DNA from 3 places in the Azospirillum thiophilum genome. Region 3 is predicted to be linked to each of the others. Evidence: predicted binding sites of a transcription regulator. Region 3 holds the regulator's gene; each other region holds the start of a gene.
What was found. The regulator LexA, encoded in region 3, represses DNA repair genes until DNA is damaged. The targets are predictions, from matches to a motif close to ATGTTCTANTTTGGTTC.

Region 1 (4,554 bases), 1.2 Mb from region 3:
ATCGGTGGACCCGACGCGCTGGGCAATGGCGTCGGCTGCCAGCTTGACGATGCGGCGGGCACGGGCCTTGCCTTCATGCGAGCGTTTGGCCGCATGGGCACGATAGGCTTGGACCGGAGTGGGGGACGACAAAGCTGGCATGATAGAACCCTCCAGTTGCGAAATATGATTGCCGGCGCCTGAAAACGCAAGGGCAGGGCAAAGCGCCACCCAGCCTCACCGCGCCCCGGCCGGCAAGAGACCGGGCCGCCCTTGAACAAAATCCCCAATCACGGAAAATAGTCCTATAAACTCCCCCGCAGTTCCTCTCACCTGCGGAGTCCCGCCATGCCCGTCGACACCCGTACCCTCGAAGACGACCGCCTCCCCAGCTGGGCGGAGGAGCCGCCGGCACCGGTGGGCGGCTCGCTGGTCCCCGGCTCGCAGTTCCATGAGGAGCAGTGGATCATGGCCGCCGGCATGCTGGCGCGCGGGAATTCCTTCCTCCAGGTCGCCCGCGCCATGGGATGCAGCCGCACCACGTTATGGCGGGCCTATTACGGCTCGAAGGATTTCCGCGTCCGCGTCTGGTGGGAGCGCGAGGCGCTGAACCGCGAGGCCGAGCTGCGCCTCTCCTCGCTGCGCGCCCTGGTCGCCGAGCAGATCGAGCGGCTGGTGTCCTCCGGCGATCCGGCGACGGTGCGCTGGCTGGCCGAGCGGCTCGGCCTGTTCGCCGGCCTCAGCCAGCAACAGGCCCGGCAGCCCGAACCCGTCCCGCCCCCCTCGATAATCGTGCCCGAACTCGACGATGACGGCCCCGGCCTGCTGCGCGAGCGCACCCCACCCGACCCTGCCCTCGTCGCCGCGATCCTCAATCGGCCGGAAGCGGACGGTCCGAAGGGCGTCTATCCCTGGACGCTCACCCCGGAAGACCCGTTCCCCAACCTCGCCCCCGGCCCGGTCCGCCGCCGCGGCGCGGGCGCCTTTGCCCGCATCCGGTAAGGCGAAGCGGCCGAAGCATGGAACAGCGGCCGGAAGACCGTTCCACCATGTTCCACCGCCCCCGCCCCCGCCCCGCCCCGCCCTCACAGCAGCGACAGCTGGTCCCCCGGTGCCGGCGGCGGCCGGAAGCGCGTGCAGTCGAGCCGCCAGCTCCGCTCGCCCAGCCCGAGCCTGCGGCAGGCCAGCCGGAAACGCTGGCGCAGCAGCTCGGCATGCGGGCCGCTGCCCGTCATCCGCGTGCCGAAGCCGGAGCGGTAGAGCGCACCGTCCCGGCTCTGCCGCATCAGGCTCAGCACCCGCTCGGCGCGGTCGGGGACGTGGACGCGCAGCCATTCCTCGAACAGCCCGGCGATCTCCAGCGGCAGCCGCAACAGGATATAGCTGGCCGCGGTCGCCCCGGCGCCGGCCGCCGCCTCCAGGATGGCGTCCAGCTCATGGTCGTTGAGCGCCGGGATCATCGGGCTGGCCAGGACCGACACCGGGACGCCGGCCCCGGCCAGGGCGCGGATGGCCTCCAGCCGGCGCGGCGGGGTGCTGGCCCGCGGCTCCATCACCCGGGCAAGATCGCGGTCGAGCGTCGTCACCGACAGCGAGACCGAGGCCAGCCCGCTTGCGGCCATCGGCGCCAGGATGTCGAGGTCGCGCAGCACCAGCGCCGACTTGGTGATGATGCCGACCGGCTGGTTGAAGTCGCGGCAGACCTCCAGCACGCGCCGGGTGATGCCCTCCGTCCGCTCGACCGGCTGGTAGGGATCGGTGTTGGCGCCCAGCGCCAGCGGCCGGCAGACATAGGATTTCGCCCGCAGCTCCCGGGCCAGCAGCTCCGCCGCGTTGCGCTTGGCGAACAGCTTCGTCTCGAAATCCAGCCCCGGCGACAGGCCGAGATAGGCATGGGTCGGCCGGGCGAAGCAGTAGATGCAGGCGTGCTCGCAGCCCTGGTAGGGGTTGACCGACTGGTCGAAGGCGACGTCGGGCGACTCGTTGCGGGCGATGATCGAGCGGGCCGAGGCCGGGGAGACGATGGTGCGCACCGGATCGGACAGCGCCCCGTTGCCACCCTCCTCGTAGCCGGTCCAGCCGTCGTCGGTCAGGACACGGGTCTCGCGCTCAAAGCGGCCGGTGGCGTTGCTGACCGCGCCGCGCCCCTTGACCGGCGGCCGGCGGATCTCGTCCGGTATTTCGTCCCACATGTCGTCCATGGCGGCAGAATAGCCGCGCCGAAAAAGAACGTAAAGCGAACAAATGCCCTGCGGTCGGCGGGCCGGGGAACGAGCCGGGCCGAAACATACCGAACATACATAAAGATATCTTTATGCTTGCATGGGAGGTGGAGCGCTGATACACCCTTGGTCAATCGCAGCGGCAAGGCCGGGGATCCGGCAAACCCTGATCACCGGCTCCCGAACCGCTGCTTCCAGAACCACCACCGCCCTCCAGGAGTCATCCCCTCATGGCCGCCGAATTCACGGACTACAAGGTCAAGGACATCAGCCTCGCGAACTGGGGCCGTAAGGAGATCACCATCGCCGAGACCGAGATGCCGGGCCTGATGGCCCTGCGGTCGGAGTTCGGCGCCTCCAAGCCGCTGGCCGGTGCCCGCATCGTCGGCTGCCTGCACATGACCATCCAGACCGCCGTCCTGATCGAGACGCTGACCGCGCTCGGCGCGACCGTGCGCTGGTCGTCCTGCAACATCTTCTCCACCCAGGACCAGGCCGCCGCCGCCATCGCCGCCGCCGGCATCCCGGTCTTCGCCTGGAAGGGCGAGACGGAGGAGGAGTTCTGGTGGTGCATCGAGCAGTCGCTGCGCGGCCCGGCCTCTGGTCCCAATGCCGGCTGGACCCCGAACATGATCCTGGACGATGGCGGCGACGTCACCCAGATCATGCACGACAAGTATCCGGAGATGCTGGACGACGTCCGCGGCCTGTCGGAGGAGACCACCACCGGCGTCCACCGCCTCTATGAGATGATGAAGAAGGGCACGCTGAAGGTTCCGGCCATCAACGTGAACGACAGCGTCACCAAGTCGAAGTTCGACAACCTCTATGGCTGCCGTGAATCGCTGGTCGACGGCATCAAGCGCGCCACCGACGTCATGGTCGCCGGCAAGGTCGCCGTTGTCGCCGGCTATGGCGACGTCGGCAAGGGCTCGGCCGCCAGCCTGCGCTCGCAGGGCGCCCGCGTCATGGTGACGGAGATCGACCCGATCAACGCGCTCCAGGCCGCGATGGAAGGCTATCAGGTCATCACCATGGACGAGGCGGCGCCGCTGGGCGACATCTTCGTCACGGCGACCGGCAATGTCGACGTCATCACGATCGACCACATGCGCGCCATGAAGGACCGCGCCATCGTCTGCAACATCGGCCACTTCGACAGCGAGATCCAGATCGACGCCCTGCGCAATCTGGTCTGGGAAGAGGTCAAGCCGCAGGTCGACGAGGTGGTGTTCCCCGACGGCAAGCGCCTGATCGTCCTGGCCCAGGGCCGCTTGGTCAATCTGGGCTGCGCCACCGGCCACCCCAGCTTCGTGATGAGCGCCAGCTTCACCAACCAGGTGCTGGCCCAGATCGAGCTGTGGACCAACGCCGCCAACTACGAGAACAAGGTCTACGTCCTGCCCAAGCACCTGGACGAGAAGGTCGCCCGCCTGCATCTCGACAAGATCGGCGCCAAGCTGACCACCCTGACCGAAAAGCAGGCCGCCTACATCAGCGTGCCGGCCGCCGGCCCCTACAAGCCGGACCACTACCGCTACTGAGCGGGCGTAGGGTTGGAAAAGAAGGGCCGTCCCGGTGGGACGGCCCTTCTTCTTTGCGGCACGTATATTTCCCTCTCCCGCCCCGGGAGAGGGAGGGGACCCACGAAGTGGGGAGGGTGAGGGGCATTCCGGACATGGATCATCAATCCTTGGATCACCCCTCACCCTTCCCAAGCTTCGCTTGGGTCCCTTCCCTCTCCCGGGGCGGGAGAGGGAACCAGCCGCCCCAGCCACTCCGCCATCCCCTTGCCGGCCGCGACGCCCATGGCGAAACAGCCCTGCAGCAGATAGCCGCCGGTGGGGGCTTCCCAGTCCAGCATCTCGCCGGCCAGGAACAGGCCGGGGCGGCGGGCCAGCATCAGCCGGTCGTCCAGCTCGGACAAACGGACGCCGCCGGCAGAGGAGATGGCGCGGTCGATCGGGCGGATGCCGGTCAGCACCACCGCCAGCCCCTTGATCTGGCGGGCCAGCGCCACCGGATCGGACAGGTCGGCGGCGGGGGCGAATTCGCGCAGCAGGGCGGCGCGCGGGCCGGTCAGCGACAGCGACTTCTTCAGGAAGGTGGACAGCGATTCCGCACCGCGGCGGCGCAGACGCCTGACCAGCTCGGCCCCGTCCATGTCGGGCAGCAGGTCGAGCGTCAGGGTCGCCCAGCCGTCGGCCGCGACGGCGTCGCGCAGGGGGGCGCTCAGCGCATAGACCGCACCACCCTCGATGCCGGTCTCGGTGATGACGAACTCGCCCTTCAGGCGGCGGACCGTCCCGGAGCGGTCGACGGCGGACAGGCCGACGCTCTTGACCGGCTGGCC
Region 2 (4,554 bases), 1.4 Mb from region 3:
GGAGAAATGGTCCTTGAAGGATGGCATCGGGAACGATTGGCCTTGGAGTTCCGTGGCCGATGAGGATAAACCCTGTGGGTTCGTCGCGGAACCCTTCCCGGGGCATCCCGCATCTTTCCGCTGTGGCGCAGGCGCGCCGGGCGTGCTAACCAAGCGCGCGATTTTCCGTGCGCCTCGCCAACCACCCGTGTCCGGCATGCAGACCTTCCTGGAATTCGAAAAGCCGATCGCCGAGCTTGAAGGCAAGATCGAGGAGTTGCGGCACCTGACCAACGCCGGCGACATCAACATCGCCGACGAGGTCGCCAAGCTGCAGACCAAGGTCGACAAGCTCCTGCGGCAGACCTACGCCAAGCTCACGCCCGCGCAGAAGGTTCAGGTGGCCCGCCACCCCAATCGTCCGCACTGCCTGGACTATGTGCATGGCCTGATCGAGGACTTCACGCCGCTGGCCGGCGACCGCCATTACGCCGAGGACCGTGCGGTCATCGGCGGGCTGGGGCGCTTCCGCGGCCGCTCGGTCGTGGTGATCGGCCAGGAAAAGGGCAACGACACCGAGACGCGCGTCCGCCACAATTTCGGCATGGCGAAGCCCGAAGGCTACCGCAAGGCCCAGCGCCTCATGGATCTGGCCGACCGCTTCAAGCTGCCGGTCGTCTCGCTGGTCGATACCGCCGGCGCCTTCCCCGGCGTCCAGGCGGAGGAGCGCGGCCAGGCCGAGGCCATCGCCAAGAGCATCGAGCGCTGCCTGCGGCTGTCCGTGCCGATGATCGCCTCGGTCATCGGCGAGGGCGGCTCGGGCGGCGCCATCGCCATCGCCACCGCCGACCGCGTCCTGATGCTGGAACACGCCATCTATTCGGTGATCTCGCCGGAAGGCTGCGCGTCGATCCTGTGGCGCAGCTCCGACATGGCGGGCGAGGCGGCCATCGCGCTGCGCCTGATCAGCCAGGACCTGAAGGAACTGGGCGTCATCGACCATGTGGTGAGCGAGCCCATCGGCGGCGCCCACCGCGACCCGGCCGAGACGATCAGGAAGCTGGGCGACTGCATCGAGGAGTCGCTGGGCGAACTGGACGGGCTCGACGGCCCGGCGCTGCGCACCAAGCGCCGCGAGAAGTTCCTGGAGATGGGGCAGAAGGGGCTGGGGTAAGTTCTTAGCCCGTGTACCCCCTCCCATCCCTCCCCCGCCCTCGGCGATGGAGGAGGCAGGAGCTTTGCAGGACGTACAGCGGCAGTCCCCTCTCCCGCGGAACGCGGGGGAGGGTTAGGGAGGGGGTAAAAAGCCCCTCACCCCAAGAACCCGTGCAGGAACCAGCGCGGGTTTTCCCCCGGCCGGTACAGCCCGGCGCGGAACAGCCAGAAGCGGCGGCCGTCGCCATCCTCCACGCGATAATAATCGCGGACGGCGAGCCCCAGCGACCCTTCCGGGCGCCACCATTCGCATTCGATCCGCTCCGGCCCATCGGCCCGGCGGACACGATGGCGCACGCCGCGCCACAGGAACTGCAACGGCGGGTCGTCGGGCAGCGGGGCGATGGCCTCGACCGGCTCGGGCGGTGTCAGCAGGCGCAGCGGGCGCGGCCGGCCGGCCGGCCAGGGCTTCGGCGCCGGCACCGGCTGCCCCGGCGGCAGGGGCGCGACGCAGCGTTCCGGCAGCCAGCTTTCCCGCGGCACCAACCGCAGCACCGCCCGATCCCCCAGCCGCAGCACCAGGCGGTCCACCAGTTCGACCAGCCCGCCATCCGCCCCCTCGCCATCCATGCCGATCTGGATCGCGCCGAGCGGCTCCGTCTCGGTCGCGGCCAAGGTCAGCGTCTCCAGCCCCGGGCCGGGCTCGATCCGCTCCAGCAGGGGGGCGAACAGCCGGGCCAGCACCGCCGGATCGCGGGCCGGCCGACTGGTGCCGAGCGTCAGCCCCTGCGGCTCGTCGTCCACCCGCTGGTCGATGCAATGGGCATCCAGCCGCAGCCGCCGTGCCCCCTGCCCGGCCGCCTCCAGCCCGGCGCAAAGCCGCCGCAGCAGATGGCGGAGCGCGCCGGCAATCGATTCGGGTGTGGCGATCGGCTCGGCGAAGGACAGGCGCTCGCGGAATGCCGGCACCGGCCGGCGCGGCGAGATCGGCTCGTCCAGCCGGCCGAAGGCCTGATCGTAGCGTTGCAGCAACTTTTCTCCGAACCGCGCGGCCAGCCCGGCGCGCGGCATGGCGTGCAGGTCGCCGATCCGGCGCAGGCCGAGCGCATGCAGCGCCTCCACCGTCTCCGCCTGCAGGCGCAGGGCGGCAAGCGGCAGGCCGTCCAGCCGCTCCCGCCGCCGCTCCTCGGCATCGGCGAAGCGGACGATCCCCCAGGCAGCCGTCGGGGTGGCGGCAATGGCCGCGCGGGCGGCGAAGCCGGCGGCCCGCAACCGGCCGGTCAGGTCGGCCGCCAATGCCCCTTCTCCTCCGAACAGATGGGCGCAACCGGTGATGTCGATCACCACCCCGTCCGGCTCGTCGACCGCGGTGCAGGGGCTGTAGCGCCGTGCCCAGTCGGCGATCCGGCCGAGCAGCGCCGAATCGGTGTCCGGCGTCGCCTCTGCCACCTCCAGCCCGGGTTCGAGCGCGCGGGCATCGGCCAAGCTGTGGCCGGGGCTGATGCCCATCGCCGCCGCCGCGCGGTTGACCGCGACCACCACCCGCCGCTGCCGCTCGATCCGCAGCAGGGCAAACGGCCGCGCCCGCTGCTCCGCCGGCATTCCCCGCTCCCGGCCATCGGTGGGAAGCCGCGGCAGCCACAGGGCAAGGATGCGGCGAGCCTCCCCCGCACCCCCGCCGATTCCGCGGAGTGGGGAAAGAGAGGCGCGCGGAAGCTGGGCGGGGGATGCCATATCGGACCAATGGATAGGAACAAACAATGAACAGTCTAGCGTCGACTTGGCTGCAAGGGGAGCCCCTCCTTTGGGGGCATCTTGCCGAAACGGCTTGCGGTGCCGACATTCGGTCGATGAACCCACATCTCCCGCCCCTCGCCCGCCGTCTGGCGCCGCTGGCTTTTCTGCTGGCAGCCGGCGCCTGCGCGCCATCGGACGTGCGCGACGACACCCCCGGCCGCGCCCAGGCCTTCCCGCCGGTGTACAACCAGACGGTCATTCCCGGCGGCGGGGAGCGGCGGACCTGGAGCCAAATCCAGGCGGAAGAGTCGCAGAGCACCCCAGCCAAGGCACGGCAGCCCGACGAGCCGCAGATGCGCCGCGACTCGGGAGACGCCGACCAGACGCCACCCAAGCGCCGGCGCGGCAGTTCGTCGCCCCCGCCCGACCCGGCGGCCCTGCCCCGGCCGCCGCGCCCGGTGCCGGTGCCCCCTCCGCCCTCGACCCAGGGCGCCACCGACGCCTTCAAGCGCGATCTGATCCGGCCGGAGGTGGACCGCATGCGCACCGACGACGCCATGGGCCGGCTCGATCCGCTGGGCCAGCGCGACCTGATGAAGCGCGAGAACGACCTGCGCCAATGGGGCGATCCGCTGGCGCGTTAGCGACTCCTCCGCTGGGCCATCTACGCTGAGCCGTCTCCGCCGCTTGACCCCAAGCCTCCTCTGCCGCCATACCGGCTCCCGGACGGACGGAGACTGGAGGCGGCGGGCACATGACAACGGTGACGGGGGCCTTCGGGAACGGGCTGACCACGCCGGTTTGGGTGATTCAGCATCTGCTGGGCATCCTCGGCATCGGGATGTGGGCGGGGCAGACCGGCGGAACCGCGGTCTGGCAGGTGCCGGCCGCCGCCGTGACCGCCGCGCTGGCGTCGGGCATCGCCGCACAGATGGGCTTGCGGCTGCCCTATGCCGGGCCGGGGCTGGCTGCCTCGCTGATCGTGGTCGGATCGCTGGTGGCGCTGGGGGTGCGGGCACCGGCCGCGCTGGCGGTCCTGCTGGGGGCGGTCGCCGCGGTGTTCCACGGCCACGCCCACCAGGGGCCGCCGCTCTATTGGGCCGGCTTCGCCGCCGGGTTGATGCTGGTGGCCTGCGGCGGGCTCGGCCTGTCGGTCGCGGTGGCGCAGGCCGAGTCGGAGCGGGGGGTCCGTGTGTGTGGCGGTGCGGTAGCAGTCGCCGGCGTTCTCGACCTCGTCGGCGTGATTTGACCGGTTGCGCCTTGAAATGACGGCGTTGCGCGGAAATCTTGAAGGGACGCCCTTCCCACCCCAGACGAACGGGACGACCCGGTGCCCCGCGCAGCCGCCAAAGCCTGCCCCACCCCGCCGGAGCCCCCACCGGGACCGACGGCGCATCCCGATGCGCACCCCCCGACCTGTTCCCTGGGCCGCCGCCGCCTGTTGGGCGGGCTGGCGCTGTCGCCCCTGCTGACGCTCTCCGGCGGGCTGCTGCCCGCCGGAGACGGTTCGGCCGCGGCACAGGAGCTCCGCTATTTCCGCATCGGCACCGGAACCACCGCCGGCACCTATTTCCCGATCGGCGGGCTGATCGCCAACGCCATCTCCAATCCGCCGGGCTCCCGCCCCTGCGACAAGGGGGGGAGTTGCGGCATCCCCGGCCTGATCGTGGTGGCACAGGCCAG
Region 3 (4,554 bases):
CGGGCGGACCAGCTGCTCGGTGAAGACGCCGCCGGTGCGCTCCATCTCCCACGGGCCGGGGGTGGCGGAGACGAAGACGGTCTGCGGCCGCATCCCCTCCCATTCCTCGAATTTCAGCGGGCGGTTGTCCTTGCAGCTCGGCAGACGGAACCCGTAATCGGACAGGATGGTCTTGCGCGCCAGATCGCCGCGGTACATGCCGCCGATCTGCGGCACCATGACGTGGCTCTCGTCGACGATCAGCAGGGCATCCTTCGGCAGATACTCGAACAGCGTCGGCGGCGGCTCGCCGGGTGCGCGTCCGGTCAGATAGCGCGAGTAGTTCTCGATCCCGGCACAGGCGCCGGTCGCCGCCATCATCTCGATATCGAAGGTGACTCGCTGCTCCAGCCGCTGGGCCTCCAGCAGCTTGCCCTCGGCGGCGAACTCCTCCAGCCGAACCTTGAGATCCTTCTTGATCTGACCGATCGCCTGATGGAGCGTCGGCTTGGGGATGACGTGGTGGCTGTTGGGGTAGACGCGCACCGCCTCCAGCGCCGCCAGCTTCTCGCCGGTCAGCGGATCGACCTCGTGGATCGCCTCGATCTCGTCGCCGAACAGCGAGATGCGCCACGCCCGGTCTTCCATGTGGGCGGGAAACAGTTCCACCGTATCGCCGCGCACGCGGAACAGGCCGCGGCCGAAGGCGGCGTCGTTGCGCTTGTATTGCAGCTCGGTCAGCTTGCGCAACAGTTCCGGCTGGGAAATGATCTCGCCCTTGCGCAGGTCGACGGTCATTTCGGAATAGGTCTCGACCGAGCCGATGCCGTAGATGCAGGACACCGAGGCGACGATGATGACGTCGTCGCGCTCCAGCAGCGACCGCGTCGCCGCGTGGCGCATGCGGTCGATCTGCTCGTTGATCGAGGATTCCTTCTCGATGTAGGTGTCGGTCCGCGCGACGTAGGCTTCCGGCTGGTAATAGTCGTAGTAGGAGACGAAATACTCCACCGCGTTGTTCGGAAAGAAGGATTTCATCTCGCCATAGAGCTGCGCCGCCAGCGTCTTGTTCGGCGCCAGGACCAGCGTCGGGCGCTGCAGCAGCTGGATGACGTGCGCCATGGTGAAGGTCTTGCCCGACCCGGTGACGCCCAGCAGGACCTGGTCGCGCTCACCCTGGCGCAGGCCGGCGGTCAGCTCCTCGATCGCGTTCGGCTGGTCGCCCGACGGCTTGAACTCCGACGAGAGGACGAATTGCTTCCCGGCTTCCAGCTTCGCAAGCGGCTTGGCGGGAATGGCGGAGAGGACTGGGCTTGCCATGGGGCGGCGATCCGGATCGGGAAAGGGGTACGGAACAGGAACCGATTATATGGCCGCCGCCCTGCCGTCTGTCGAGACCTTGACCGCATCCAATTGCTGAGACGAGTGGCGAAATGTTCCATTTCCCGTCGCCGCGAAGATGACAGGGGCTTGACGCGCAGCGGGAACCAAACTAGAACATGGAGCAACGTTTTGTATTTGTTCCATCTTCAGTCTGGCGACCGCCGGGAGGCATCCATGCTCACGCGCAAGCAGCACGAATTGCTGCTGTTCATCCACGAGCGGCTCGGCCAGGGCGGCGTTTCGCCGTCGTTCGACGAGATGAAGGACGCCCTGGGCCTGAAATCGAAGTCGGGCATCCACCGCCTTATCACCGGCCTCGAGGAACGCGGTTTCATCCGCCGCCTGCCCCACCGCGCCCGCGCGCTGGAGGTTCTGCGGCTGCCCGAGGGGCTGGATACCGCCCGGTCCCGTACGGCGTCCAAGCCGAAATTCCATCCCAACGTCATCAGGGGCGATTTCGCCTTCGTCGGTCGCGATGTGGCTCCACCCTCCCCGACTGCCGCGCCGGAAACGGTGCAGTTGCCGCTCTACGGCCGCATCGCCGCCGGAACGCCGATCGAGGCGTTGCGCGACAACAGCGCCTTCGTCGACATCCCGGTCTCGATGCTCACCGCCGGCGACCATTACGCCCTCGAGGTGTCCGGCGATTCGATGGTGGAGGCCGGCATCCTCGACCACGACACCGTCATCATCCAACGCTGTGACGCTGCGGACAACGGCGCCATCGTGGTGGCCCTGGTCGACGAGGGCGAGGTGACGCTCAAGCGTCTGCGCCGCAAGGGCAACACCATCGCCCTGGAGCCGGCCAACTCAGCCTATGAGACCCGCATCTTCGGTGCCGACCGCGTCCGCGTGCAGGGCAAGCTGGTCGGGCTGGTAAGGAAGTACTGACTGCGGAAGTGCTGACGGCTCGTCATCAAGCCGCCCTGGCCCCTCCCCCGCCGAAGGGGGGGGCCAGTGACTCTGACTCACCGTCCAGGTCCTGACCAGGGCCGCTCTCCCTGCCGACCGTTGGATGTCTCGATCCGAATTCCCTCGCCCGTGACCGTCAGCGTGTGCGCGCCTCCGTGCCGCAGCGCCCAGCGGTCGATCACCAGTCCGGCCCGGCATCCGCGCGCCACCGCCGCCGTTACCACTGCGTCGGCGACGCCGCAATCCTCGTCCAGCGCATCCGCCAATCGCGGTAGGGCGATGATCTTCCCTCGCAGCTGGTACAGGCAGCCCCAGTCGTCGCACGCCATCGACGACCTTCCTGCGCCGTCGGCCCATCCGCCCGCCGCCGGCCAGGGATCGGCCGCCGTCCGGTCGCCGTCCCGCTCCCTCCAGGTCTCGACGATACGTCCGCCGCCCTTGCCCGACGCGCTGAGACGTCCATCCGCCATGCGCACAGCCACCACCGCCCCGTCCCCGGCGACCAGCACATCCGGCCTCGTCACCAGTGCCGGCGAGGCGAGGCCGGCCAGGATGGGCACCAGCCCGAGCCAGCGCCAGCGCCGCGTCCAGATGCAGAGCCACAGCCCGCCCGCCACCAACACAGCGAACCCTTCCACCGGCATCGCCGGTACGGTCAGGGAGGCCCAGGGCAACCGGCCGAACAGCTCCGCCGTCCAGATCACTGCCCTGTCGCCCCAGTTCATGGCGATCAATGCCGGCGCCTCCGCCCCGAAGGGCATCAGCGCATAGGCGATCAGGCTCCAGGGCATCACCCAGAAAGACGTGATGGGGATCGCGATCAGGTTCGACAGCACGCCGTAGAAGGCGATCTGCTGAAAATGGAAAAGCGAGAACGGCAGGGTCGCCAGTGTGGCGACCACGCTGGTCAGCAGGATGCCGCCGACATAGAGCAGGCTGCGCACAAGCCATCCGGCATCGCGCCGTATCGCCGCCAGCCGCAGGCTGCCGCGCTCAAAGGCGGCGATCAGCGCCACCACCGCCGCAAAGGACATCTGGAAGCTGGGTCCGAGCATCCCTTCCGGATCCAGGGCAATGGTGACCAGCCCGGCGAATGCGACCAGCCGCATGCTCAGCGGGTCGCGGTCCAGCATGATCGCTCCCATCACCAGCCCGGTCATCAGCACCGACCGCACCGTCGGCAGCGGCGCACCGACCAGCATGGTATAGGCCAGCGCCGACAGGATGCCGAACAGCGCCGCGATCTTCTTGATCGGCCAGCGCAGCGCGATGTAGGGCACCGTCGCCAGCATGGCCCGCACCACATAGAACAGGATGCCGGCAGCGATCCCCACATGCAGGCCGGAGATCGACAGCAGATGCGCCAGCCCGCTGTTGCGGAAGTCTTCCAATGTCTCTTCGGGGATGCCGAACTCTTCGCCGTTCAGCAGGGCCGTGGTGACGCTGGCCTCGACCGGATCGCCGATGGTGGCGGCGACCCGCTCTGCGATGACGCCGCGCGCCCGTTCGAAGGCAAGGGCGACGGTGCTCCATCCGGTGACGGGCGGGGCTTCCATGGCTTCGACCGCGCTGGTCGCGAAGCCGACTCCTCCCAGTCCCATGAACCAGGCGCGGCGCTGGAAGTCGAAAGCCCCAGGTTCGGCCGGCGCCTGCGGCGGCGACAGGGTTGCACGCAGCCGCACAACCGATCCCGGAGCGGGCGGCGGGTGACGGTCGGACAGGCGGATTCGCAGGGTGGCCGGCGTCTGCTCGGGCGACAGCCGGCTGATCGACGGTGCATGCAGGGTCAGCCGCACCGCACCCGGTCGCCGCTCCACCGCCATCACCCGACCGGTGACGGTCGCCGCCGTTATGCCACGGGTCAGTACCGGCGCTGCGACGCGCGCCGCATGACCCTGCGCCACCAGGAACCCGCCCACCGCCGTCAACAGGGCCACCGTCACCGCCGCCGGCACGAACCGCCGACGCACGATCAGCAGCAGAATTCCAGCGCCACCCGCCGTTACCAATCCGATCCACCAGGGCGGTTCCTGCATCAGCCCGAAATAGAGCGATGCCCCCGAGCCGAAGGCGACCGGCAACCACAGCACCCAGCGCTCGCTTTCCGCCTCCGCAAGTGCCGCGAGTCGGCCCCGGATCCACGCGAGCGCACGACGCCAACGCCCGCCGAATGACGGCGGACCATCGGTCTCCTCCTCCGGCCAGCCCGCGGCCGTCACCGGTAACGGATTCCAACCGCAGCAATGCCGCCCGCAAGCCTCTCCGCCATCCTCCATGCGC

Region 1: the regulator LexA is predicted to act here: its motif matches at 2,207-2,223, upstream of AL072_RS04015 (PA0069 family radical SAM protein).
Region 2: the regulator LexA is predicted to act here: its motif matches at 2,886-2,902, upstream of AL072_RS05945 (Y-family DNA polymerase).

What each region holds. Positions count from the first base shown of each region.
Region 1 is NZ_CP012401.1:889,268-893,821, forward strand. Features, by position in the region: gene AL072_RS34145 (hypothetical protein) at 1-141, opposite strand, end outside; gene AL072_RS04010 (helix-turn-helix domain-containing protein) at 328-981, shown strand; gene AL072_RS04015 (PA0069 family radical SAM protein) at 1,065-2,180, opposite strand; gene ahcY (adenosylhomocysteinase) at 2,432-3,745, shown strand; gene AL072_RS04025 (BaiN/RdsA family NAD(P)/FAD-dependent oxidoreductase) at 3,907-4,554, opposite strand, start outside.
Region 2 is NZ_CP012401.1:1,284,430-1,288,983, reverse strand. Features, by position in the region: gene AL072_RS05955 (class I SAM-dependent methyltransferase) at 1-27, opposite strand, end outside; gene AL072_RS05950 (acetyl-CoA carboxylase carboxyltransferase subunit alpha) at 197-1,153, shown strand; gene AL072_RS05945 (Y-family DNA polymerase) at 1,291-2,736, opposite strand; gene AL072_RS05940 (hypothetical protein) at 2,985-3,515, shown strand; gene AL072_RS05935 (HupE/UreJ family protein) at 3,626-4,120, shown strand; gene AL072_RS05930 (TAXI family TRAP transporter solute-binding subunit) at 4,202-4,554, shown strand, end outside.
Region 3 is NZ_CP012401.1:2,719,737-2,724,290, forward strand. Features, by position in the region: gene uvrB (excinuclease ABC subunit UvrB) at 1-1,299, opposite strand, end outside; gene lexA (transcriptional repressor LexA) at 1,537-2,253, shown strand; gene AL072_RS12610 (ComEC/Rec2 family competence protein) at 2,331-4,493, opposite strand.